DNA from 4 places in the Pseudomonas sp. DCB_BI genome. Region 2 is predicted to be linked to each of the others. Evidence: predicted binding sites of a transcription regulator. Region 2 holds the regulator's gene; each other region holds the start of a gene.

Region 1 (5,593 bases), on a different contig from region 2:
ATTCGCGGCTGTGCATGGCCAGCGCCAGCAGCGGCTACAAGCTGTCGCTGGGTGCCGACGGCCCGCCCGGCAGCTATCAGGATTTCGAGCATGCCGACGTGTTTCTGGTGATCGGCGCCAACATGGCCGACTGCCACCCCATCCTGTTCCTGCGCCTGCTCGACCGGGTGAAGGCCGGTGCGAAGCTGATCGTCGTCGACCCACGGCGCAGCGCCACCGCCGACAAAGCCGACCTGTTCCTGCAGGTACGCCCGGGCACTGACATGGCCTTGCTCAACGGCTTGTTGCATCTGCTGCACATCAACGGCCACACCAACCCTGCCTTCATCGCCCGCCACACCGAAGGCTGGGATGACCTGCCAGCCTTCCTCGACGACTACAGCCCCGGGCGTGTGGCCGCCATCACCGGGCTGGCCGAGGCCGATATCATCAAGGCGGCCGAATGGATCGGCAGCGCCGGCAACTGGATGAGTTGCTGGACCATGGGCCTGAACCAGAGCATCCACGGCACCTGGCACAGCAACGCGATCTGCAACCTGCACCTGGCCACCGGTGCCATCTGCCGCCCCGGCAGCGGGCCGTTCTCGCTGACTGGCCAGCCCAATGCCATGGGTGGCCGCGAGATGGGTTACATGGGCCCGGGCCTGCCAGGCCAGCGCTCGGCCCTGGTGGCCGCCGACCGCGCCTTCGTCGAGCAACAATGGCAGTTGGCGCCGGGCAGCCTGCGCAGTGAAGGCGGTGACGGTACGGTGGCGCTGTTCGGTCAGATGAAAGCCGGCGAAGTGAAAGCCTGCTGGATCATCTGCAGCAACCCGGTGGCCAGTGTCGCCAACCGCCAGCAAGTGATCGACGGCCTGCGCCAGGCCGAGCTGGTCATTACCCAGGACGCCTTCCTCGATACCGAAACCAACCGGTATGCCGACATTCTCCTGCCCGCTGCGCTGTGGGCGGAAGGCGAGGGCGTGATGATCAACAGCGAGCGCAACCTTACCCTGATGCCACGCGCCGTCGAGCCGCCAGGGCAGAGCCTGCCTGACTGGCAGATCATTGCCCGTGTGGCCTGCGCCATGGGTTATGGCGACGCTTTCGACTACCCCGACGCCGAAGCCGTGTACGAGGAAATCCGCCGCTTTCATAACCCGGCCACGGGCTATGACCTGCGCGGCATCGGTTATGCCGAACTGCGCCAGCAACCGCACCAGTGGCCCAGCGCACCGGGCCGCGAACACGCCCGCAGTCCGCTGCGCTACATCAACGATGGCAGCAGCCAGGCGTTACTGCTCGATGCCCAAGGTGAGCGCCCAGCGCTGGCCTTCCCGACGGCCAGTGGCAAGGCGCGCTTCTTCGCGCGGCCTTGGTTACCTGCCGCTGAATTGCCGGATGAGACCTTCCCCATGGTGCTGAACACCGGCCGCGTGCAGCACCAGTGGCACACCCTGACCAAGACCAGCAAGGTGCCGGCGCTGAACAAGCTGGAGCCAGGCCCCTTCGTTGAAGTGCATCCAGAAGATGCGGCCCGGTTGGGTCTGGCCGAAAAAGACCAGGTGGCCATTCGCTCGCGCCGCGGCCAAGCCGTGCTGCCGGTGCGCGTCAGTGATCGGGTGATGCCTGGCAACTGCTTTGCACCTTTTCATTGGAACGACCTGATCGGCGATCAGCTGGCAATCAATGCCGTGACCTGTGACGCCGTCGACCCGCTGTCGTTGCAACCCGCCTTCAAGCACTGCGCCGTGGCCCTGGAGCGGGTCGCCGGTGAGCGCATCGATGCCCTGGACCTGAATACTGCTACGCCGGAGCCCGCCAGCATGCCGACTGCCACCCTGTCCCGCCTGCTTGGCCTGGACACATTGCCGGCCCCGGTGCTGGCCGACGAAGAACGCCATTACCTGCAAGGTTTTCTGTTGGGCCTGGACCAGGCGCGCGCCGAGGGGGTGCCCAGCCTGCCGGCCACTGCACCGCTGGTCGCCCACCACCGGCTGTTTGTCGACGGGCTGCTGGCCGGGCTGTTCGCCCAGCCTGCGGCACTGCCCGGCGCAGCCTTGCCCGCCCCAAGGCACCACGTGCTGTGGGCCTCGCAGACGGGCAATGGTGAACTGCTGGCTGAGCGCTGTGCGGAGCGCTTGCGCAGTGCTGGCCTCGACGTGCAGCTCAGCTGTATGGAGGCGGTCACCCCGCGCCAATTGCAGGGTGCTGCCAGCGTAGTGTTGATTGCCAGCACCTTTGGTGACGGCGATGCTCCCGACAGCGCGGCGACGTTCTGGCAGGCGTTGCAGGCCGAGGAGGGCGGCCATTGCGCCGAACTGCCCTATGCCGTGCTGGCCCTGGGCGACTCCAGCTACGACCAGTTCTGCGGCTTTGGACGTAAGCTTGACCAGCGTCTGGCCGAGCTGGGTGGGCGGCGCCTGTTGCAACGGGTGGACTGCGAGCCGGACTTCGACCAAGCCTTCGCCGGCTGGCTCGACGCGTTGCTGCCCACGCTGGCCAGCGCGGCGCCGCAGCAGGCGCCTGAATTTGCGCCCGTGGCAGCCTTCAGCAAGCAGCAGCCCTGGGCTGCCAGCCTACTGGAAAACCGCCTGCTCAACGGCCCCGGTGCCAGCAAGGAAACCCGCCAGCTGGTCTTCGACCTGAAGGGCAGCGGCTTGACCTACGCCGCCGGTGACGCCTTGGGCGTTTGGCCGCGCAACTGCCCGGCGCTGGTCAATGAACTGCTGGCACTGATACAGCTTGATGGCCAGGCCATGGTCGAGCTGAAAGGCCAGCCCGCCATGCCTCTGGCCGAAGCCCTGCAGGCGCATCTTGAAATCGCCAAGGTCACCCCGCAGCAGCTGCAGGTGTTCGCCCGCAGCGCACCTGACCTGCAACGGCTGCTGCAACCCGAGTGCAAGGCTGAACTGCAGGACTGGTTGTGGGGACGGCAACTGGTCGATGTGCTGCGCGCCTTCCCTCAGCAACTGCCCCTGGCCAGCTGGCTCGACCTGCTCAAGCCGTTGCAGCCACGGCTCTACTCGATCAGTTCCAGCCCGCTGGTGAACCCGGATCAGGTGCACCTCACGGTATCCACGGTGCGTTACGGGGTACGCAAAGGGGTGTGCTCAAGCTTCCTTGCCGACCGTGCGCAGGCGCTGAAAGTGGCGATTTTTCCGCAGGCGACGAAGCACTTTCGCCTGCCGGAGGACGACAGCCTGCCGGTGATCATGGTCGGCCCTGGCACCGGTATTGCGCCGTTCCGCGCCTTCCTGGAAGAACGTGAGGCACGGGGGGCCACAGGCGGTAACTGGCTGTTCTTTGGCGAGCAGTACGCCGCCACCGACTTTTATTACCGGGACCAGTTGCAGGCTTGGGAAAAAGCAGGCCACTTGCGGCTCGATACGGCGTTCTCGCGCGACCAGGCGCAAAAGGTCTATGTGCAGCAACGCATGCTCGAGCAGGGCGCGCAGCTGTGGCAGTGGTTGGAGGCGGGGGCGTATTTCTATGTCTGTGGCGATGCGCAGCGCATGGCGAAGGATGTGGATGCGGCGTTGCGCGCAATCGTGGCTGAGCATGGCGGGATGGATGCAGTGCAGGCGGCTGCATATGTCGAACGTTTGAGCAAGGCCAAACGTTATCGCCGGGATGTGTATTGAGTGCACCGGGATGGGCTGAGGTGCACTGTGAATGTGCATGCCTGCGGGGGCTTCTTCGCGGGTGAACCCGCTCTCACAGGCACCGTGCAAGCCTGAAGACCGATGCAAACCCTTGTGGGAGCGGGTTCACCCGCGAAGAGACCGATACAGGTAAAGCAACTGGCACAGTCCCTGCTTTATCTTCGATACAACAAGCCCCGCTGATCAACGGCGATCAACCCAGGGGCACACCGTGATGAATACAGGCAAAGGCGCCTGGAGCTTCGGCTCCAGGCGCTTTTTTTTTGATCGAGGATCGGCTTATGAAGGCAACAGCGAGCAGCGGGCAACGAGAGCGACTGGTCATCGTCGGCAACGGCATGGTCGGCCACCATTGCGTCGAACAACTGGTCAGCCGCGGCGCCCTGCAGCGCTTCGAAGTGAGGGTGTTCGGCGAAGAACGCCAACGCGCCTACGACCGCGTGCACCTGTCCGAATACTTCGGCGGCAGCTGTGCCGAAACCCTGGCCCTGTGTGAACACGATTTCTACACCACCAGCGGTGTGCACCTGCACCTCGGTGAGGCGGTGCTGGAAATCGATCGCGAACGCTGTGAGGTGGTCACTGCCGAAGGCCGCTATGGCTACGACCAGCTGGTGCTGGCCACCGGCTCCTACCCCTTCGTGCCGCCGATCGAAGGCTCCAGCGGTAACGCCCGCCTGGTCTACCGCACGCTGGACGACCTCGATGGCATTCGGGCGGCTGCAGCCAGTGCCCGCCGTGGCGTGGTGGTCGGCGGTGGCCTGCTTGGCCTGGAAGCGGCCAACGCCCTCAAGTCATTGGGCCTGGAGGCCCACGTGGTGGAGTTTGCCCCACGGCTGATGCCGGTGCAGCTGGACGCCGAGGGCGGTGCTGCGCTCAAGGCGCAGATCGAAGCGTTGGGTGTGGGGGTGCACCTGTCACGCGCGACCCAGTCGATCAGCGAAGGCGAGGCCTACCGTTACCGCATGAACTTCGACGGCGGCGAGCACCTGGAAACCGACCTGATCGTATTCTCTGCCGGTATCCGCCCGCAGGACGCCCTGGGCCGTGCCTGCGGCCTTGATATCGCCACACGCGGTGGCGTGGTGATCGATAACCACTGCCGCAGCAGCGACCCGCGCATCTTTGCCATCGGCGAGTGCGCTTCGTGGAACGGCAGCGTGTTCGGCCTGGTCGCGCCAGGCTACAGCATGGCGCGCAATCTGGCGGCCTTGCTGATGGGCGAGGCGGCAGTGGCCTTCACCGGTGCAGACATGTCGACCAAGCTCAAGCTGCTGGGCGTGGATGTTGGCTCGATCGGCGATGCCCATGGTGCCACGCCGGGTTCGCGCAGCTACCGCTTCATCGACGAAGCCAACAGTGCCTACCGCCGGCTGGTGGTGGATGCCAGCGGCAAGCACGTGCTCGGCGCGGTGCTGGTCGGAGACAACAGCTATTACGACGCCCTGCTGCAGTACGCCCAGAACGGCATCGCCCTGCCGGCCGACCCGGCAGCGCTGATCCTGCCGCAAGGCAGCGGCGCGCCGGCCTTGGGTGCTGATGCGCTGCCCGACAGCGCGACCATCTGCTCCTGCCACAACGTCAGCAAGGGCGCGGTATGCGCCGCAATTGACAACGGCTGCAGCGACCTGGCCGCCGTCAAAGGTTGCACCAAGGCCGCGACCGGTTGTGGCGGTTGCGCGGCCCTGCTCAAGCAGGTCTTCGAGCACGAACTGAGCGCCCGCGGTGTGGCAGTGGACAAGAGCCTGTGCGAGCACTTCGCCTACACCCGTCAGGAGCTGTACGGGCTGGTGCGGGTAGAAGGCATCCGCACGTTCAGCGAGCTGCTCGAACGTCATGGCAAAGGCCACACAGGCTGTGACATCTGCAAGCCGGCGGTGGGCAATATCCTCGCTTCATGCTGGAACCAGCCGATCATGGACCCGGCGCTGGTACCGCTGCAGGACACC
Region 2 (5,593 bases):
TGGTCAATGCTCGTTCTGTACGTCCAGGACAACCTGGAACAGGGCCTCACTGCTGGTGGCCGCACGCAGGCGATCGCGGACCTCCTTGCGATCGAGCATGCTGGCGATCTGGCGCAGCAGTTCCAGATGCGCATCGGTGGCGGCCTCAGGCACCAGCAGGACAAACAGCAGGTCCACCGGCGCGCCATCAATGGCGTCGTAATCGATTGGGGCTTCCAGGTGCAGCAGGGCGCTGACCGGGGCGGAGCATCCTTCAAGGCGGCAGTGCGGGATGGCAATGCCGTTGCCAAAACCGGTCGAACCGAGTTTTTCCCGGGCGACCAGTTTTTCGAAGACGTCTTGCATCTCCAGTTCGGGTACTTGGCCGGCGATGACAGTGGCGACCTTTTCCAGGGCGCGCTTCTTGCTGCCGCCCGGCACGTTCACAAGCGAACGGCCGGGGGTCAGGATGGTTTCAAGTCGGATCATGGATGAGGGGGATCAGCGGGCAGCTGCACCTTGCAGCAAGCTTTGCTGTTTTTCCTTGTGTTTTTTCAGTTGGCGGTCGAGCTTGTCGGCCAAGGCGTCGATCGCTGCATACATGTCTTCGTGTTCGGCGTTGGCTACCACTTCACCGCCGGGAATCTGCAGGGTCGCCTCGACCTTCTGTTGCAGCTTCTCGACCTTCATGATGACCTGCACGTTGGTGATCTTGTCGAAGTGACTTTCCACGCGGGCGAGCTTTTCAAGCACGTAATCGCGCAGTGGCTGGGTGACTTCTACATGCTGTCCACTGATATTGACTTGCATACAGCTTCTCCTTTGTTGCCCGTGCATAAAGAGGCAGGTATTGCACCTGCCCCACAAACGCTGTGGCACATCCCAGGGGCTACATCAGTCGCTTGCGCTCGCTCGACGGTGCGATGCCGAGGGACTCGCGGTACTTGGCGACGGTGCGACGGGCTACCTGGATGCCTTGTGCCTCCAGTAAACCAGCGATCTTGCTGTCACTCAATGGCTTTTTCTGATTTTCCGCCGCAACCAGTTTCTTGATGATCGCGCGGATCGCTGTGGACGAGCATTCTCCGCCTTCTGCGGTGCTCACGTGGCTGGAGAAAAAGTATTTCAGTTCGTAGATGCCACGCGGGGTATGCATGTATTTCTGCGTGGTAACCCGCGAAATCGTCGACTCGTGCATGCCCACTGCCTCGGCGATGTCATGCAGCACCAACGGCTTCATGGCCTCGTCGCCGTGGTCGAGGAAGCCACGCTGGTGCTCGACGATTTGCGTGGCCACCTTCATCAGGGTTTCGTTGCGGCTTTGCAGGCTCTTGATGAACCAGCGCGCTTCCTGCAGCTGGTTGCGCATGAACGTGTTATCTGCGCTGGTGTCGGCTCGTCGCACGAAGCCGGCGTACTGCGGGTTGACGCGCAGGCGCGGGATGGCTTCCTGGTTCAGCTCGACCAGCCAGCGATCGCTGTCCTTGCGCACGATCACATCAGGTACCACGTATTCGGGTTCGCTGGACTCGATCTGCGAACCGGGGCGCGGGTTGAGACTTTGCACCAGCTCGATCACCTGGCGCAGCTCGTCTTCCTTGATTTTCATGCGCCGCATCAGCTGGCTGTAGTCACGGCTGCCGAGCAGATCGATGAAGTCGGTGACCAGGCGCTTGGCTTCGCTCATCCACGGGGTGTTGGCGGGCAGCTGGCGCAGTTGCAGCAGCAGGCATTCGCCCAGGTTACGCGCGCCGACGCCGGCCGGTTCAAACTGCTGGATGCGGTGAAGCACCGCTTCGACCTCGTCCAGCTCGATATCCAGCTCCGGGTCGAAGCCCGCGCAGATCTCCTCGAGGGTGTCTTCCAGGTAGCCCTGGCCGTTGATACTGTCGATCAGGGTCACGGCGATCAGCCGGTCGGTGTCGGACATCGGGGCCAGGTTCAGTTGCCACAGCAGGTGGCTTTGCAAGCTTTCGCCGGCCGATGTGCGGGTGGTGAAGTCCCACTCGTCGTCATCGTTGCTCGGCAGGCTGCTGGCACTGGTCTGGTAGATGTCTTCCCAGGCGGTGTCGACCGGAAGCTCGTTGGGGATACGCTCGCTCCACTCACCGTCTTCCAGGTTGTCGGCACTCACGGTGCTTTCCTGGAAGCTGTTGTCCTGGACTTCGGCGGCCGGCTTGTTCTCGGCGTTGTCCGCCATCGGGTCGCTATTGTCGAAGTCGTCGCCGTCTTCCTGACGTTCGAGCATCGGGTTCGACTCCAGCGCTTCCTGGATTTCCTGTTGGAGGTCCAGGGTGGATAGCTGGAGCAGGCGGATGGCCTGTTGCAACTGCGGTGTCATCGTCAGTTGCTGGCCCATTTTTAGGACGAGCGATGGTTTCATGGCTGGGGCTTAATACCTTGTTCGCCGGCGCGCATGCGCCATCCACTACACGAGGGCGCCGGGGCGCCAGATCAAGCAAGTTTTATGCCTTAAATTGTAGCGTTTGCCTAGAGTACCGTAACAACTTTAACCCGGGTCTCGGGGCTATTAGCCAGTACTCCAGGCCTGTGCCAGGGTCAGAGGCGGAACTCGTGGCCCAGGTAAACCTCTTTGACCAGATCGTTGGCCAGGATGGTTTCGGCGTCGCCTTCAGCGATCAGCCGGCCATCGTTGACGATATAGGCGGTTTCGCAGATATCCAGTGTCTCGCGCACGTTGTGGTCGGTGATCAGTACACCGATGCCCTTGGCCTTGAGGTGGTGGATGATCTGCTTGATGTCGCCGACCGAGATCGGGTCGACACCGGCAAAGGGTTCGTCCAGCAAGATGAATTTGGGCGCGGTCGCCAGTGCACGGGCAATCTCGACGCGTCGGCGTTCACCGCCGGACAGGCTCATGCCGAGGTTGTCGCGGATATGGCTGATGTGGAACTCCTGCAGCAGGCTTTCCAGCTCTTTGCGCCGGCCGTCGCGGTCGAGGTCCTTGCGGGTCTCGAGGATGGCCATGATGTTATCGGCCACCGACAGCTTGCGGAAAATCGACGCTTCCTGCGGCAGGTAGCCGATGCCGGCGCGGGCACGGCCGTGCATGGGCTGATGGCTGACATCGAGGCTATCGATCAGCACCCGGCCCTGTTCGGCCTGGACCAGCCCGACGATCATGTAGAAGCAGGTGGTCTTGCCGGCGCCGTTGGGGCCGAGCAGGCCGACGATCTGGCCGCTGTCGATTGACAGGCTGACGTCACGTACCACCTGTCGCCCCTTGTAGCTCTTGGCCAGGTGCTGGGCTTTGAGGGTTGCCATTTACTCGGCCTTCTTCTTGGGCTGGATCACCATGTCGATACGCTGACGCGGTGAGGTCACGTTGCCACCACGACCGGCGGTCGCCACCTGGGTCTGGGTGTTGTAGACGATTTTCTCGCCCTCGGTGGTGTTGCCTTCGTTTTCGACCTTGGCGCGATCGGTAAGGATCACCAGGTCTTTTTGCGACTGGTACTGGATGGTTACGCCCCAGCCTTTCATCTTGTCCGGCTTGGCCGCGCTCTGCTGCTGCTCGAAGTAGGCCAGGTTGCCCACCGAGGTCACCACGTCGATATCGCCAGAGGCGGAGCGAGTGATGGTCACGGTGTTGCCTTTGATCATCATCGAACCCTGGGTGATGATCACATCGCCGGTGTAGGTGGCCACGCCTTGCTTGTCATCCAGGTGGGCATTATCGGCCTGGATGCGAATAGGCTGGTCACGGTCATTCGGCAGGGCGAGGGCGCTCGCGCTTCCCAGTGCTGCGCTCAGGCTGAGCAAAAGGGGGAGGGTTTTAACGAGCCTCATACTGTCCTCTTACGTTAGAGAGCAAGTCCATCTTGCCTTCTTTCAAATACGCTTTCATTCCTTTGCCCGTAGTTGTGCCACCGGCGCCGTCGATTCTAACGGCTTGCTCGGTCTGCGCATATTGCTTCTGCGGGAACACGGTCATGCGTGAGCTGGTAATGATGATTTCGCGCTGTTTTTCATCAGTGCGCGCAACCCGGACGTTGTCGATCAGTTCGACCTCGGTGCCGTCCGGGTTCACCTCGGCGCGGGTGCTCTGTACGTGCCACGGGAACTCGGTACCGCGGTACAAGTGCAGGTCCGGGGTGGTCAGCAGGGTGATTTCACTGGCCTTGAGGTGTTCGACCTTGTCCGCGGTCATTTCGTACTGCAGTTTGCCATCTGGCAGGAACTGCAGGCTGTGGGCATTGATGGCGTAATAGTCGATGGCGCTTTCGTCAACCTGGGCCACTGGCTTGTCGAGGAAGCTTTCCGGGCTGACATTCCAGTAGCCAATGGCTACCAGCAGGGCGGCGATCGCCCCGAGCAGCACAATGTTTCGGGCTTTCTTGCTGAACATGGGCAGCCTTACAGGTAGTTGGCGTTGGCAGCGTCCAGGGTACCCTGGGCCTGCATGATCAGTTCGCAGAATTCACGGGCCGCGCCTTCGCCGCCCCGTGCCTGGGTCACGCCGTGGGCATGCTGGCGTACGAACGGCGCGGCATTGGCGACCGCCATGCCCAGTGCTACTCGGCGGATGACTGGCAGGTCGGGCAGGTCGTCCCCCAGGTAGGCCACTTGATCATAGCTTAGGCCCAGTTCGGCGAGCAGGCCGTCAAGCACCACCAATTTGTCCTCGCGGCCCTGGTACAGGTGCGGGATGCCGAGGTTCTTCGCCCGGCGCTCGACCACCGGGGTCTTGCGCCCGCTGATGATCGCGGTGGTCACGCCAGAATTCATGAGCATCTTGATGCCCTGGCCGTCGAGCGTGTTGAAGGTCTTGAATTCGCTGCCGTCCTCGAGGAAGTACAGGCGCCCGTCGGTGAGCACGCCGTCCACGTCGAACACTGCCAGCTTGATGCTTTTGCCGCGTTGCATGAGGTCCTGGTTCATTCCATCGCTCCTTACATCACGCCGGCGCGCAGCAGGTCGTGCATGTTCAGGGCGCCGGTCGGGCGGTCCTCGCGGTCCACCACCACCAGCGCGCCGATTTTATGGTCTTCCATGATTTTCAGGGCCTCGGCGGCGAGCATTTCGGCGCGCGCGGTTCTGCCATGAACGGTCATGACCTGGTCGATCAGGGTAGTGTGTACATCGATGTTGCGGTCCAGGCTGCGGCGCAGATCGCCGTCGGTGAAGATTCCGGCCAGCTTGCCATCGGCTTCGACGATCACGGTCATGCCCAGGCCTTTGCGGGACATTTCCAGCAGCGCGTCCTTGAGCAGGGTGCCCCGAGGTACCTGAGGCAGCTCATCGCCGGCGTGCATCACGTTTTCGACCTTCAGCAGCAGGCGGCGGCCCAGCGCACCGCCAGGGTGCGAGAAGGCGAAGTCCTCGGCCGTGAAGCCGCGGGCCTCGAGCAGGGCGATGGCCAGGCAGTCGCCCAGCACCAGCGATGCGGTGGTCGAGGAGGTGGGGGCCAGGTTCAGCGGGCAAGCCTCTTGCTCGACGCGGGCGTCAAGGTTGACCTCGGCGGCCTGGGCCAGCGGTGAAGCGGGATTGCCGGTCAGGCTGATCAGCTTGATGCCCAGGCGCTTGATCAGTGGCAGCAGGGTGACGATTTCGGCAGTGCTGCCGGAATTCGACAGGGCAAGGATGACATCGT
Region 3 (5,593 bases), on a different contig from region 2:
GGCTGACAACCTTGATGGTTGCCGTGCTGGTGGTGCCGAGCCTGTTGGTGGGCCTGGTGGTGGCAATGTTCCAGGCGGCCACGCAGATCAACGAACAGACCCTGAGCTTTCTGCCGCGCCTGCTGGTGATGCTGGTCACGCTGATCATTGCCGGGCCGTGGCTGGTGCAGAAATTCATGGAGTACATCACCACGCTCTACACCAACATCCCGCAGCTCATAGGCTGATGCGGCGATGCTGGAGCTGACCGACACGCAGATCGGCACTTGGGTCGCCACGTTCATCCTGCCATTGTTCAGGGTGACGGCGGTGCTGATGACCATGCCGATCTTCGGTACCCGCATGTTGCCGGCGCGGGTGCGCTTGTACGTCTCCGTGGCCATCACCGTGGTGATCGTGCCGGCACTGCCGCCACTGCCTGAATTCGACCCGCTGAGTTTGCCGGGCCTGCTGCTGTGTGCCGAGCAGATCATCGTGGGTGCGTTGTTCGGCCTGGCGCTGCAGTTGCTGTTCCAGGCATTCGTGGTTGCCGGGCAGATCGTTGCGGTGCAGATGGGCATGGCGTTCGCCTCGATGGTTGACCCCGCCAACGGGGTCAACGTCGCGGTGATCAGCCAGTTCATGACCATGCTGGTGAGTGTGTTGTTCCTGTTGATGAACGGCCATCTGGTGGTGTTCGAGGTGCTGACCGAGAGCTTTACCACCTTGCCGGTGGGAAGTGCGCTGGTGGTCAACCACTTCTGGGAGCTGGCCGGGCGCATGGGCTGGGTGTTTGGTGCTGGCCTGCTGTTGATTCTGCCGGTGATTGCCTCGCTGCTGGTGGTGAACATTGCCTTTGGCGTGATGACCCGCGCAGCGCCACAGCTGAACATTTTTTCCATCGGCTTCCCGCTGACCTTGGTCATGGGCATGTTCGTCTTCTGGGTCGGCCTGGCCGATGTACTCTCTCACTACCAGGCATTGGCCAGCGAAACGCTGCAATGGCTGCGTGAGCTGGCGGGGGCGCGCTGAACATGGCAGAAAGCGAGAGCGGCCAGGACAAGACAGAAGACCCCACCGACAAACGTAAGCGCGACAGCCGCGAAAAGGGCGAGGTTGCGCGTTCCAAGGAGCTGAACACGGTGGCGGTGACCCTGGCCGGCGCCGGTAGCCTGCTGGCGTTCGGCGGCCATCTGGCCGAGACCATGTTGGCCATGATGCGCATGAACTTCAGCCTGACCCGTGAAATGATCGTAGACGAGCGGGCCATGGGGGCCTTCCTGCTGGCCTCGGGCAAGATGGCGATCTGGGCGGTGCAGCCGGTCTTGATTCTGCTTTTCGTGATTTCCTTCGTGGCACCCATCGCCCTTAGTGGCTTCCTGTTTTCCGGCAGCCTGCTGCAACCCAAGTTCAGCCGCATGAACCCGTTGTCGGGGATAAAGCGCATGTTCTCGATGAACAGCGTGACGGAGCTGCTCAAGGCGCTGGCGAAGTTTTTCGTCATCCTGATCGTGGCGGTGGTGGTGCTGTCCAGTGACCGTCAGGCCTTGCTGTCGATTGCCAACGAGCCGCTGGAGCAGGCGATCATCCACAGCCTTCAGGTGGTGGGCTGGAGCGCGTTGTGGATGTCGGCCGGGTTGCTGCTGATCGCCGCGGCAGACGTGCCGTTCCAGCTGTACCAGACGCACAAGAAACTGAAGATGACCAAGCAGGAAGTGCGTGACGAGTACAAGGACAGCGAGGGTAAGCCCGAGGTCAAACAGCGGATTCGCCAGTTGCAGCGCGAAGTGTCGCAGCGGCGGATGATGGCGGCGGTGCCGCAGGCCGATGTGATCATCACCAACCCGACGCACTATGCGGTGGCCTTGCAGTACGACCCGGAAAATGGCGGGGCGGCGCCGTTGCTGTTGGCCAAGGGTACTGACTTCACGGCCCTGAAGATTCGCGAAATTGCGGTAGAACACAAGATCCAGATCCTCGAGTCGCCGGCGCTGGCGCGGGCGATCTACTACTCCACCGAGATCGAGCAGGAAATCCCGGCCGGCTTGTACCTGGCGGTGGCGCAGGTGCTGGCCTATGTGTTCCAGATCCGTCAGTACCGTGCCGGCAAGGGCAAGCGGCCGGAGCCATTGAAAGACGACCTGCCGATCCCGCCGGATTTGCGCCGCGACAGTTGATTGGTGGTAGGTGGCGGGTATTTGCCTTGAGGTTTTTGTTGGCCATGAGATCGAGCGCCGCCCGCGCGGCGCTTCGCGGGGCAAGCCCGCTCCCACATCTGTTTCGGGACAGGTACTCCTGTTCCCTTGGTACGCGCACCCTGGGTGCATGGCTGGAGATTGATGAAAAAGCGGCGGCGCACCCTTAAATATCGAAGGGAACAAACAAGGCGGCCAGCGGCAATCTCACTGGAGTGACTGGCCCGAAACAGACAGTGGGAGCGGGCTTGCCCCGCGAAGCGCCGCGCGGGCGGTGCTCGATCTTACAGGCGCCAAAAACCACAAGGCGAACACCCTGATTCACCCCAAACCACAAAGTTGGAAAGCTTCTTGCAATGCCAGCCGCAGGCACCCCCTGGGCGTCAAAGTTTTGCATCAAGAGGACTCGCGGTGGATCGCACTCAGTTAATCAGCAACGCCCGTAACAACCTGGCCGGGCTCGGCCGGGGCAACCTGGGCGTGCCGCTGTTACTGCTGGTGATGTTGGCAATGATGATGTTGCCGATACCGCCGTTCCTGCTCGACGTGTTCTTCACCTTCAACATCGCCCTGTCGATCGTGGTGCTGCTGGTCTGCGTGTACGCCCTGCGCCCGCTGGACTTTGCCGCGTTTCCCACCATCCTGCTGGTGGCCACGCTGCTGCGCCTGGCCCTGAACGTGGCATCAACCCGCGTGGTCATGCTGCATGGCCAGGAGGGCCACGGCGCTGCCGGTAAAGTGATCCAGGCCTTCGGCGAGGTGGTGATCGGCGGCAACTATGTGGTCGGTGCGGTGGTGTTCGCCATCCTCATGATCATCAACTTCGTGGTAGTGACCAAGGGCGCCGGGCGTATTTCCGAAGTGAGCGCGCGCTTCACCCTCGATGCCATGCCCGGTAAGCAGATGGCCATCGACGCCGACCTCAACGCCGGCTTGATCGACCAGGCGCAGGCCAAGCACCGCCGTGCCGAGGTGGCCCAGGAGGCCGAGTTCTACGGGTCGATGGACGGTGCCAGCAAGTTCGTCCGCGGTGACGCCATCGCCGGCCTGCTGATCCTGTTCATCAACCTGATCGGTGGCATGCTGATCGGCATGCTGCAACACGGCATGAGCTTCGGCGATGCTGGCAGGGTGTACGCCTTGCTGACCATCGGTGACGGTTTGGTGGCGCAATTGCCATCACTGCTGCTGTCCACCGCCGCGGCGATCATGGTCACCCGTGCCTCGGGCTCCGAGGACATGGGCAAGCTGATCAACCGGCAGATGTTCGACTCGCCCAAGGCGCTGGCGGTGTCGGGTGCGCTGATGATCGTCATGGGCCTGGTACCCGGCATGCCGCACGTGGCGTTCATCAGCCTCGGCCTGCTGGCCGGTGGCGGCGCCTACCTGGTGTGGAAGAAGCAACAACAGGTCAAGGTCAAGGCCCAGGAAGAGGCGCAGCGCCAGCAGGACCTGCTGCCCTCGCCACAGCGCGCGCTGGAAACCAAGGAGCTGGGCTGGGACGACGTGACCCCGATCGACATGATCGGCCTTGAAGTTGGCTACCGGCTGATCCCGCTGGTCGACCGCAACCAGGGTGGTCAACTGCTGGCGCGGATCAAGGGTGTGCGCAAGAAGCTGTCACAGGACCTTGGCTTCCTCATGCCTACCGTGCATATTCGCGACAACCTCGACCTGCAGCCCAGTGCTTACCGCCTGACGCTGATGGGGGTGATCCTGGCTGAAGCCGAGATCTACCCGGACCGCGAACTGGCGATCAACCCGGGGCAGGTGTTCGGCACCCTCAACGGCATAGCCGCGCGCGACCCGGCGTTTGGCCTGGAGGCGGTGTGGATCGACGTCGGTCAGCGCTCGCAGGCCCAGTCGCTGGGCTACACGGTGGTCGACGCCAGTACCGTAGTGGCTACTCACCTTAACCAGATCCTGCAGAAGCACTGCCACGAGCTGATCGGCCACGAGGAAGTCCAGCAACTGCTGCAGGTGCTGGCCAAGGCATCGCCGAAGCTGGCAGAAGAGCTGGTGCCGGGTGTCATTTCCTTGTCGGGCCTGCTCAAGGTCTTGCAAGCCCTGTTGTCGGAACAGGTGCCAGTGCGCGATATTCGCAGTATTGCCGAGGCCATCGCGAACAACGCAGGCAAGAGTCAAGATACCGCCGCGCTGGTGGCGCTGGTGCGCGTCGGATTGTGTCGCGCCATCGTGCAAAGCATTGTCGGCATTGAGTCCGAGCTCCCAGTGATCACCCTGGAGCCAAGGTTGGAACAGATTTTGCTCAATAGTCTGCAGAGGGCCGGGCAGGGTCAGGAAGATGGTGTTCTTCTTGAGCCTAGCATGGCCGAGAAGCTGCAACGCTCGCTGATCGAAGCGGCCCAGCGCCAGGAGATGCAGGGCCAGCCGGCCATCCTGCTGGTCGCCGGCCCGATCCGCGCCATGTTGTCGCGTTTCGGTCGCCTGGCTGTACCGAATTTGCATGTTCTGGCGTATCAGGAAATACCGGACAACAAGCAAGTCACCATCGTTGCCACCGTGGGCCCTAACGGCTGAGGTAGTGGATAATGCAAGTTAAGCGATTTTTCGCCGCCGATATGCGTCAGGCCATGAAGCTGGTCCGGGACGAGCTGGGCGCCGATGCCGCGATCATTGGCAACCGCCGCATTGCCGGTGGTGTCGAACTGACGGCCGCGCTGGACTACAAGCTGTCCGCCCTGGCCCCGCGGGTGCCCAACGCTGAGCTGGAAGAGGAGCTGCGCAAGACCCACACGCGCATCGCCACTGTCCAGGCCGAGCTGGACCACCGTCAGGACAGCAGCGACAACAACCGCCAATTGTTCGCCGGCCAGTCGCTGACCGCCGCCGAGCCGTTGATCGAGCCGCACGTCGAGACCCCCGAAGCGCCGGCTGCAGCAACGGCTGCACCGGTCGACCCGCGCCTGTTCGATGCCATGCGTTCCGAGCTGTCGGGCCTGCGCGAACTGCTGGAAGTGCAACTGGGCTCGCTGGCCTGGAATCAGCTGCAGGGCAGCAAGCCGCAGCAGGCCAACCTGTGGCGCCGCTTGCAGCGCATCGGCCTTTCCGGGCCGATTGCCCGCGAGCTGCTGGAGCTGACCGCCGAGATCGAGGAGCCCCGCCAGGGCTGGCGGATGCTGTTGGCCCACCTGGCGCGGATGATCGAAATACCGGAGATCGAGCCGATCGAAGAGGGCGGCGTGATTGCCATGGTCGGCCCGGCCGGCATGGGCAAGACCACCACCCTGGCCAAGCTGGCTGCGCGCTACGTGCTCAAGTACGGCGCGCACAACCTGGCGCTGGTGAGCATGGACAGCTTTCGCATCGGTGCCCAGGAGCAGCTCAAGACCCTGGGCCGCATCCTCAATGTGCCGGTGACCTACGTCGACCCGGGCCAGTCGCTGGCGGCCGCGCTG
Region 4 (5,593 bases), on a different contig from region 2:
GCTCCTGGGCGTGCTGGTTGGCGCGCTTGACCAGCGACACTGCCTCGTCGACATCGAACGGCTTGGGCAGATACTCGAAGGCGCCGCCCTGGTACGAGGCCACCGCACTGTCCAAGTCGGAATGCGCGGTCATGATGATCACCGGCAGGCGCGGGTGCTGTTCGCGAATCTGCGCCAGCAGGTCGAGGCCGCTGGCGCCCGGCATGCGAATGTCGGAAATGATCACGTCCGGCTGCTGGCGCGCCAGGCGGCCCATTACACCGTCTGCGCTGTCGAAGCTCTGGGTGGTCATGCCTTCCTGTTGCAGGGCTTTTTCCAGGACCCAGCGGATGGAGCGATCATCGTCGACGATCCATACGGTTTCACTTCGGCTCATGAGGCGGTGGCTCCTTGTTCCAGGGGCAGGTAGATCGAGAAGGCAGTGTGCCCGGCGTGGCTTTCACACTCGATCAGGCCCTGGTGCTGGCTGATGATGTTCTGGGTAATGGCCAGGCCCAGCCCGGTACCGTCCGGGCGACCGCTGACCATGGGATAGAAGAGGGTGTCCTGCAGTTCCGGCGGGATGCCCGGGCCGTTGTCGATGATTTCAACGCGGGCGACCAGGCGATGGCGCACGTGGCCGATGGTGAACTGGCGCAAGGCACGGCTGCGCAGTGTGATGCGGCCCAGGCGCAGTTCGTTTTGAGAACTGATTGCCTGCATGGCATTGCGCACGATGTTCAGTACCGCCTGGATCATCTGCTCGCGGTCGATCAGCACGTCCGGCAGGCTTGGGTCGTAGTCGCGCACCAAAGTGATGCAGCCCTGGCTCTCGGCTTCGACCAAGCTGCAGACCCGCTCCAGCACCTCGTGGATGTTGGTCATGGCCAGCGACGGCAGTTTGTTCGAACCGAGCATGCGGTCGACCAGGTTACGCAGGCGGTCGGCCTCTTCGATGATCACGTTGGTGTAGTCGCGCAGGCCGTCCTCGGGCAGCTCGCGGGCCAGCAGCTGGGCCGCGCCACGGATGCCACCGAGGGGGTTCTTGATTTCGTGGGCCAGGCCGCGCACCAGCATCTTGGTGGTTTCCTGCTTGCTCAGCTGGGCCTCTTCCTTGGTGATGCGCAGTAGCCGATCACGCGGGTGTACCTCCAGCAGCAGCAGGGTCTGGCCCTGATGCAGGATCGGCGTTACCGCGTAGTCGACAGTGATGGTCTGCCCGGTCAGCGAAGTGAGCTGCGCTTCACGCTTGGTGAACGGGTGCGCCTGCTCTACCGCCTGGCGCAGCGAGCTGAGCGCTTCGGTCGACTCGGTGAACAGTTCGCTGATGAACTGCCCATGGCTGCGCTGGCCACTGACCGCCAGCAGCATTTCTGCGGCCGGGTTCATGTACTCCAGGCGCAGCTCGGCATTGAGCAGCAAAGTGGCGGTGGTCAGGTTGTCCAGAAGCAGACGGTGCTGTGCATCGCTGATGGTCATAGGGCGGCGTTGACCTCTTTTGGCGCTTGCCTGGCACTGCTTTGGCCAGGGCCGGACACGGGTTGGGTCCGCTGATGCGAGACTCTGCAGAAGAAAATGCAAGAAACAAACCAAAGCTCCGAAAAGAAGCGGGATTTGCCCAGAAAGGCCTGTATCTGCGCAAATTCGGATCAGAAACCCTTGGTGAAACGTTTAACTTGAACCAGATTGGGGAGCAATTCAGGGCATGGCGCTAAATTGTGCACCAAGTTAGAGCATAGCGCGGCGGGCGGGTTGCAGTGCATGGGCATGGGGCGCACAAACGAAAACGGCCTCCCGAGGGAGGCCGTTCGATCATGTTACCGGCGCGGGGTGCCGGTCAGATCAGCAGCTGTAGTACAGCTCGTATTCCAGCGGGTGTACGAAGGTACGGACCTTGATTTCTTCTTCGCTCTTCAGTTCGATGAAGGCGTCGATGAAGTCATCGGAGAACACGCCGCCCTTGGTCAGGAACGCACGGCCTTTATCCAGCTCTTCCAGAGCTTCTTTCAGGCTGCCGCACACTTGCGGGATGTTCTTGGCTTCTTCTGGCGGCAGGTCGTACAGGTTCTTGTCGGCCGCGTCGCCTGGGTGGATCTTGTTCTGGATGCCGTCCAGGCCAGCCATCAGCAGGGCCGCGAAGGCCAGGTACGGGTTGGCCGATGGGTCTGGGAAGCGTGCTTCGATACGGCGGGCTTTAGGGCTGCCGACGTATGGAATACGGATCGAGGCGGAACGGTTGCGGGCCGAGTAGGCCAGCATTACCGGGGCTTCGAAGCCTGGTACCAGACGCTTGTACGAGTTGGTCGACGGGTTGGTGAAGCCGTTCAGGGCCTTACCGTGCTTGATGATACCGCCGATGAAGTACAGGGCGGTGTCGGACAGGCCGGCATAGCCTTCACCCGAGAAGGTGTTCTTGCCGTCTTTCCAGATCGACATGTGTACGTGCATGCCCGAGCCGTTGTCACCGTACAGTGGCTTCGGCATGAAGGTAGCGGTACGGCCGTAAGCGTCGGCAACGTTGTGCACGACGTACTTCAGGGCCTGTACTTCGTCTGCCTTCTTCACCAGGGTGTTGAACTTGACGCCGATTTCGTTCTGGCCGGCAGTCGCCACTTCGTGGTGGTGAACTTCAACGGTCTGGCCCATTTCTTCCAGAGCGTTGCACATGGCAGTACGGATTTCGTGGTCGTGGTCGAACGGTGGAACTGGGAAGTAGCCGCCTTTCACGCCTGGACGGTGGCCTTTGTTGCCGCCTTCCACGTCAGCGCCAGTCATCCACGAGCCTTGCTCGGAGAAGATCTTGAACATCGAGCCGGAGATATCCGAGTGGAACTTCACTTCGTCGAAGATGAAGAACTCTGGCTCTGGGCCGGCGAATACGGTGTCACCGATGCCGGTGCTCTTCAGATACTCTTCAGCGCGCTTGGCGATGGCGCGTGGGTCGCGATCGTAGCCCTGCATGCTCGACGGGTCGACGATGTCGCAGGTGATGATCAGGGTTGGTTCTTCGGTGAACGGGTCCAGAACGGCGGTCTCGTCGACCGGCATCAGGATCATGTCGGAAGCTTCGATGCCTTTCCAGCCAGAGATGGAGGAACCGTCGAACATTTTGCCGACTTCGAAGAAGTCTTCGTCCAGCGCATCACGCGACGGCATGGTCACGTGGTGCTGAATGCCTTTGGTGTCCGTGAAACGCAGATCAATCCACTTGACGTCATGATCTTTGATGAGTTGAACCGACTTCGACATGTTGTCCTCCGGATGGTCTAGAGCGCGGTGGGCCGCTGCCCTGGAAAAAGGGTGTTGCCGGGCGCGGATAGTCGGCCAAGCTTACCTGCCTCACAAGGGAGCAAATTGCATGCCAGTGCCCGAAAATGGCGAGGGCGGGATAAAAGAAGGCGTTTGCGGGCATTTGGCGGTGGGGCAGGCTGGGAAAGTGCACCTTTAAGATGCGGTATTTGGCGGTGATGCACCAATAGGGTGCGCGCCTTGGTTTTTTGTGGTGCCCGTGAGATCGCGCGCCGCGCGGACGGCGCGCGATCTCACGGGCACCACAAAATCCGGCTGTGCATTTATCTGAAAGCTTCTGATCAAAAGTTGGTCAAATCCTGAGCAATTTCCGCTATAATTCGCGCCCCTCATTTTTCGGCAGGCCAGGCGCGCGCTGTTAACCAATGAAACTTATCGTCAAAGTCTTCCCAGAAATCACCATCAAGAGCCGGCCGGTGCGCAAGCGCTTCATCCGTCAGCTCGGCAAGAACATCCGCAACGTGCTCAAGGATCTCGACCCTGAGCTCGCGGTCGATGGTGTCTGGGACAATCTCGAAGTGGTCACCCGCGTCGAAGACGAGAAAGTGCAGCGCGAGATGATCGAACGCCTTACCTGCACCCCGGGTATCACCCATTTCCTGCAGGTAGAGGAATACCCGCTGGGTGACTTCGACGACATCGTCGCCAAGTGCAAGCACCACTTCGGCCACCTGCTGGCCGGCAAGCACTTCGCCGTGCGCTGCAAGCGCGGTGGCCACCACGATTTCACCTCGATGGACGTCGACCGTTACGTCGGCAGCCAGCTGCGCCAGCAGTGCGGTGCCGCCGGCATCGAGCTGAAAAACCCCGAAGTGATGGTGCGCATCGAGATCCGCGACCAGCGCCTGTACGTGATTCACAACCAGCACAACGGCATCGGCGGATACCCGCTGGGTGCCCTTGAGCAGACCCTGGTGCTGATGTCCGGCGGCTTCGACTCTACCGTCGCGGCCTACCAGATGATGCGCCGTGGCCTCATGACCCACTTCTGCTTCTTCAACCTCGGCGGCCGTGCCCACGAGCTGGGCGTGATGGAAGTGGCCCACTACCTGTGGAAAAAGTACGGCAGCAGCCAGCGGGTACTGTTCATCAGCGTACCGTTCGAAGAAGTGGTTGGTGAAATCCTCAACAAGGTCGACAACAGTTACATGGGCGTGACCCTCAAGCGCATGATGCTGCGGGGCGCCGCCCATATGGCCGACCGCCTGCAGATCGACGCGCTGGTGACCGGCGAAGCGATTTCCCAGGTGTCCAGCCAGACCCTGCCGAACCTGTCGATCATCGACTCGGCCACCGACAAGCTGGTACTGCGCCCGCTGCTGGCCAGCCACAAGCAGGACATCATCGACCAGGCCACCGAAATCGGCACCGCGGACTTTGCCAAGCACATGCCTGAATACTGCGGCGTGATCTCGGTAAACCCGACCACCCATGCCAAGCGTCACCGCATGGAGCACGAAGAAAAGCAGTTCGACATGGCCGTGCTGGAGCGCGCGCTCGAGCGCGCCAAGTTCATTTCCATCGACCATGTGATCGATGAGCTGGGCAAGGACATCGAAATCGAGGAAGTGGCCGAGGCGCTGCCAGGCCAGATCGTCATCGACATTCGCCACCCCGATGCCCAGGAAGACGAACCTCTGGTGCTGGACGGTATCGAAGTCCAGGCCATGCCGTTCTACGCCATCAACAGCAAGTTCAAGCACCTGGACCACACGCGCCAGTACTTGCTGTATTGCGACAAGGGTGTGATGAGCCGTCTGCACGCACACCACCTGCTCAGTGAGGGACATGCCAATGTGCGTGTTTATCGTCCGACATAAGACGCCGGGGCTGTATGGCGGCAGTATCCGCCATCGCCCTCCCGACCGCCGGGCCCGCTGAGCCTTAAACAGTACATATTGGCCGCCTACACTGGGCGGCAACCAAATCCTCTGATCGAGATACACTTGTGATCGAAAATCTGCGTAACATCGCCATCATCGCCCACGTTGACCATGGTAAAACCACCCTGGTCGACAAACTCCTGCGTCAGTCCGGCACTCTGGAGCGTAACGAGCTCAACGACGAGCGCGTCATGGACTCCAACGACCAGGAAAAAGAGCGCGGTATTACCATTCTGGCGAAAAACACCGCCATCAACTGGAACGGCTACCACATCAACATCGTCGACACCCCCGGCCACGCCGACTTCGGTGGCGAGGTTGAGCGTGTAATGTCGATGGTCGACTCCGTGCTGCTGCTGGTCGACGCCCAGGACGGCCCAATGCCGCAAACCCGCTTCGTAACCAAGAAGGCGTTCGAAGCC

Evidence for each region. Region 2 encodes sigma-54, which starts transcription at its own class of promoters, with help from an activator protein. Its sites were predicted from a motif close to ANTGGCATNNANNTTGCTNT; they were not measured.
Region 1: the regulator sigma-54 is predicted to act here: its motif matches at 3,782-3,801, upstream of nirB (nitrite reductase large subunit NirB).
Region 3: the regulator sigma-54 is predicted to act here: its motif matches at 2,513-2,532, upstream of flhA (flagellar biosynthesis protein FlhA).
Region 4: the regulator sigma-54 is predicted to act here: its motif matches at 3,326-3,345, upstream of glnA (type I glutamate--ammonia ligase).

The regions. Positions count from the first base shown of each region.
Region 1 is NZ_JAPFCG010000013.1:62,005-67,597, forward strand. Features, by position in the region: gene OO258_RS15535 (bifunctional nitrate reductase/sulfite reductase flavoprotein subunit alpha) at 1-3,623, shown strand, start outside; gene nirB (nitrite reductase large subunit NirB) at 3,926-5,593, shown strand, end outside.
Region 2 is NZ_JAPFCG010000001.1:148,201-153,793, reverse strand. Features, by position in the region: gene rapZ (RNase adapter RapZ) at 1-1, opposite strand, end outside; gene ptsN (PTS IIA-like nitrogen regulatory protein PtsN) at 4-468, opposite strand; gene hpf (ribosome hibernation-promoting factor, HPF/YfiA family) at 481-789, opposite strand; gene OO258_RS00695 (RNA polymerase factor sigma-54) at 869-2,362, opposite strand; gene lptB (LPS export ABC transporter ATP-binding protein) at 2,539-3,264, opposite strand; gene lptA (lipopolysaccharide transport periplasmic protein LptA) at 3,265-3,789, opposite strand; gene lptC (LPS export ABC transporter periplasmic protein LptC) at 3,776-4,348, opposite strand; gene OO258_RS00675 (KdsC family phosphatase) at 4,357-4,881, opposite strand; gene OO258_RS00670 (KpsF/GutQ family sugar-phosphate isomerase) at 4,893-5,593, opposite strand, start outside.
Region 3 is NZ_JAPFCG010000002.1:329,788-335,380, forward strand. Features, by position in the region: gene fliQ (flagellar biosynthesis protein FliQ) at 1-227, shown strand, start outside; gene fliR (flagellar biosynthetic protein FliR) at 235-1,011, shown strand; gene flhB (flagellar biosynthesis protein FlhB) at 1,014-2,156, shown strand; gene flhA (flagellar biosynthesis protein FlhA) at 2,586-4,715, shown strand; gene flhF (flagellar biosynthesis protein FlhF) at 4,727-5,593, shown strand, end outside.
Region 4 is NZ_JAPFCG010000003.1:278,544-284,136, forward strand. Features, by position in the region: gene ntrC (nitrogen regulation protein NR(I)) at 1-376, opposite strand, end outside; gene glnL (nitrogen regulation protein NR(II)) at 373-1,458, opposite strand; gene glnA (type I glutamate--ammonia ligase) at 1,822-3,228, opposite strand; gene thiI (tRNA uracil 4-sulfurtransferase ThiI) at 3,654-5,108, shown strand; gene typA (translational GTPase TypA) at 5,237-5,593, shown strand, end outside.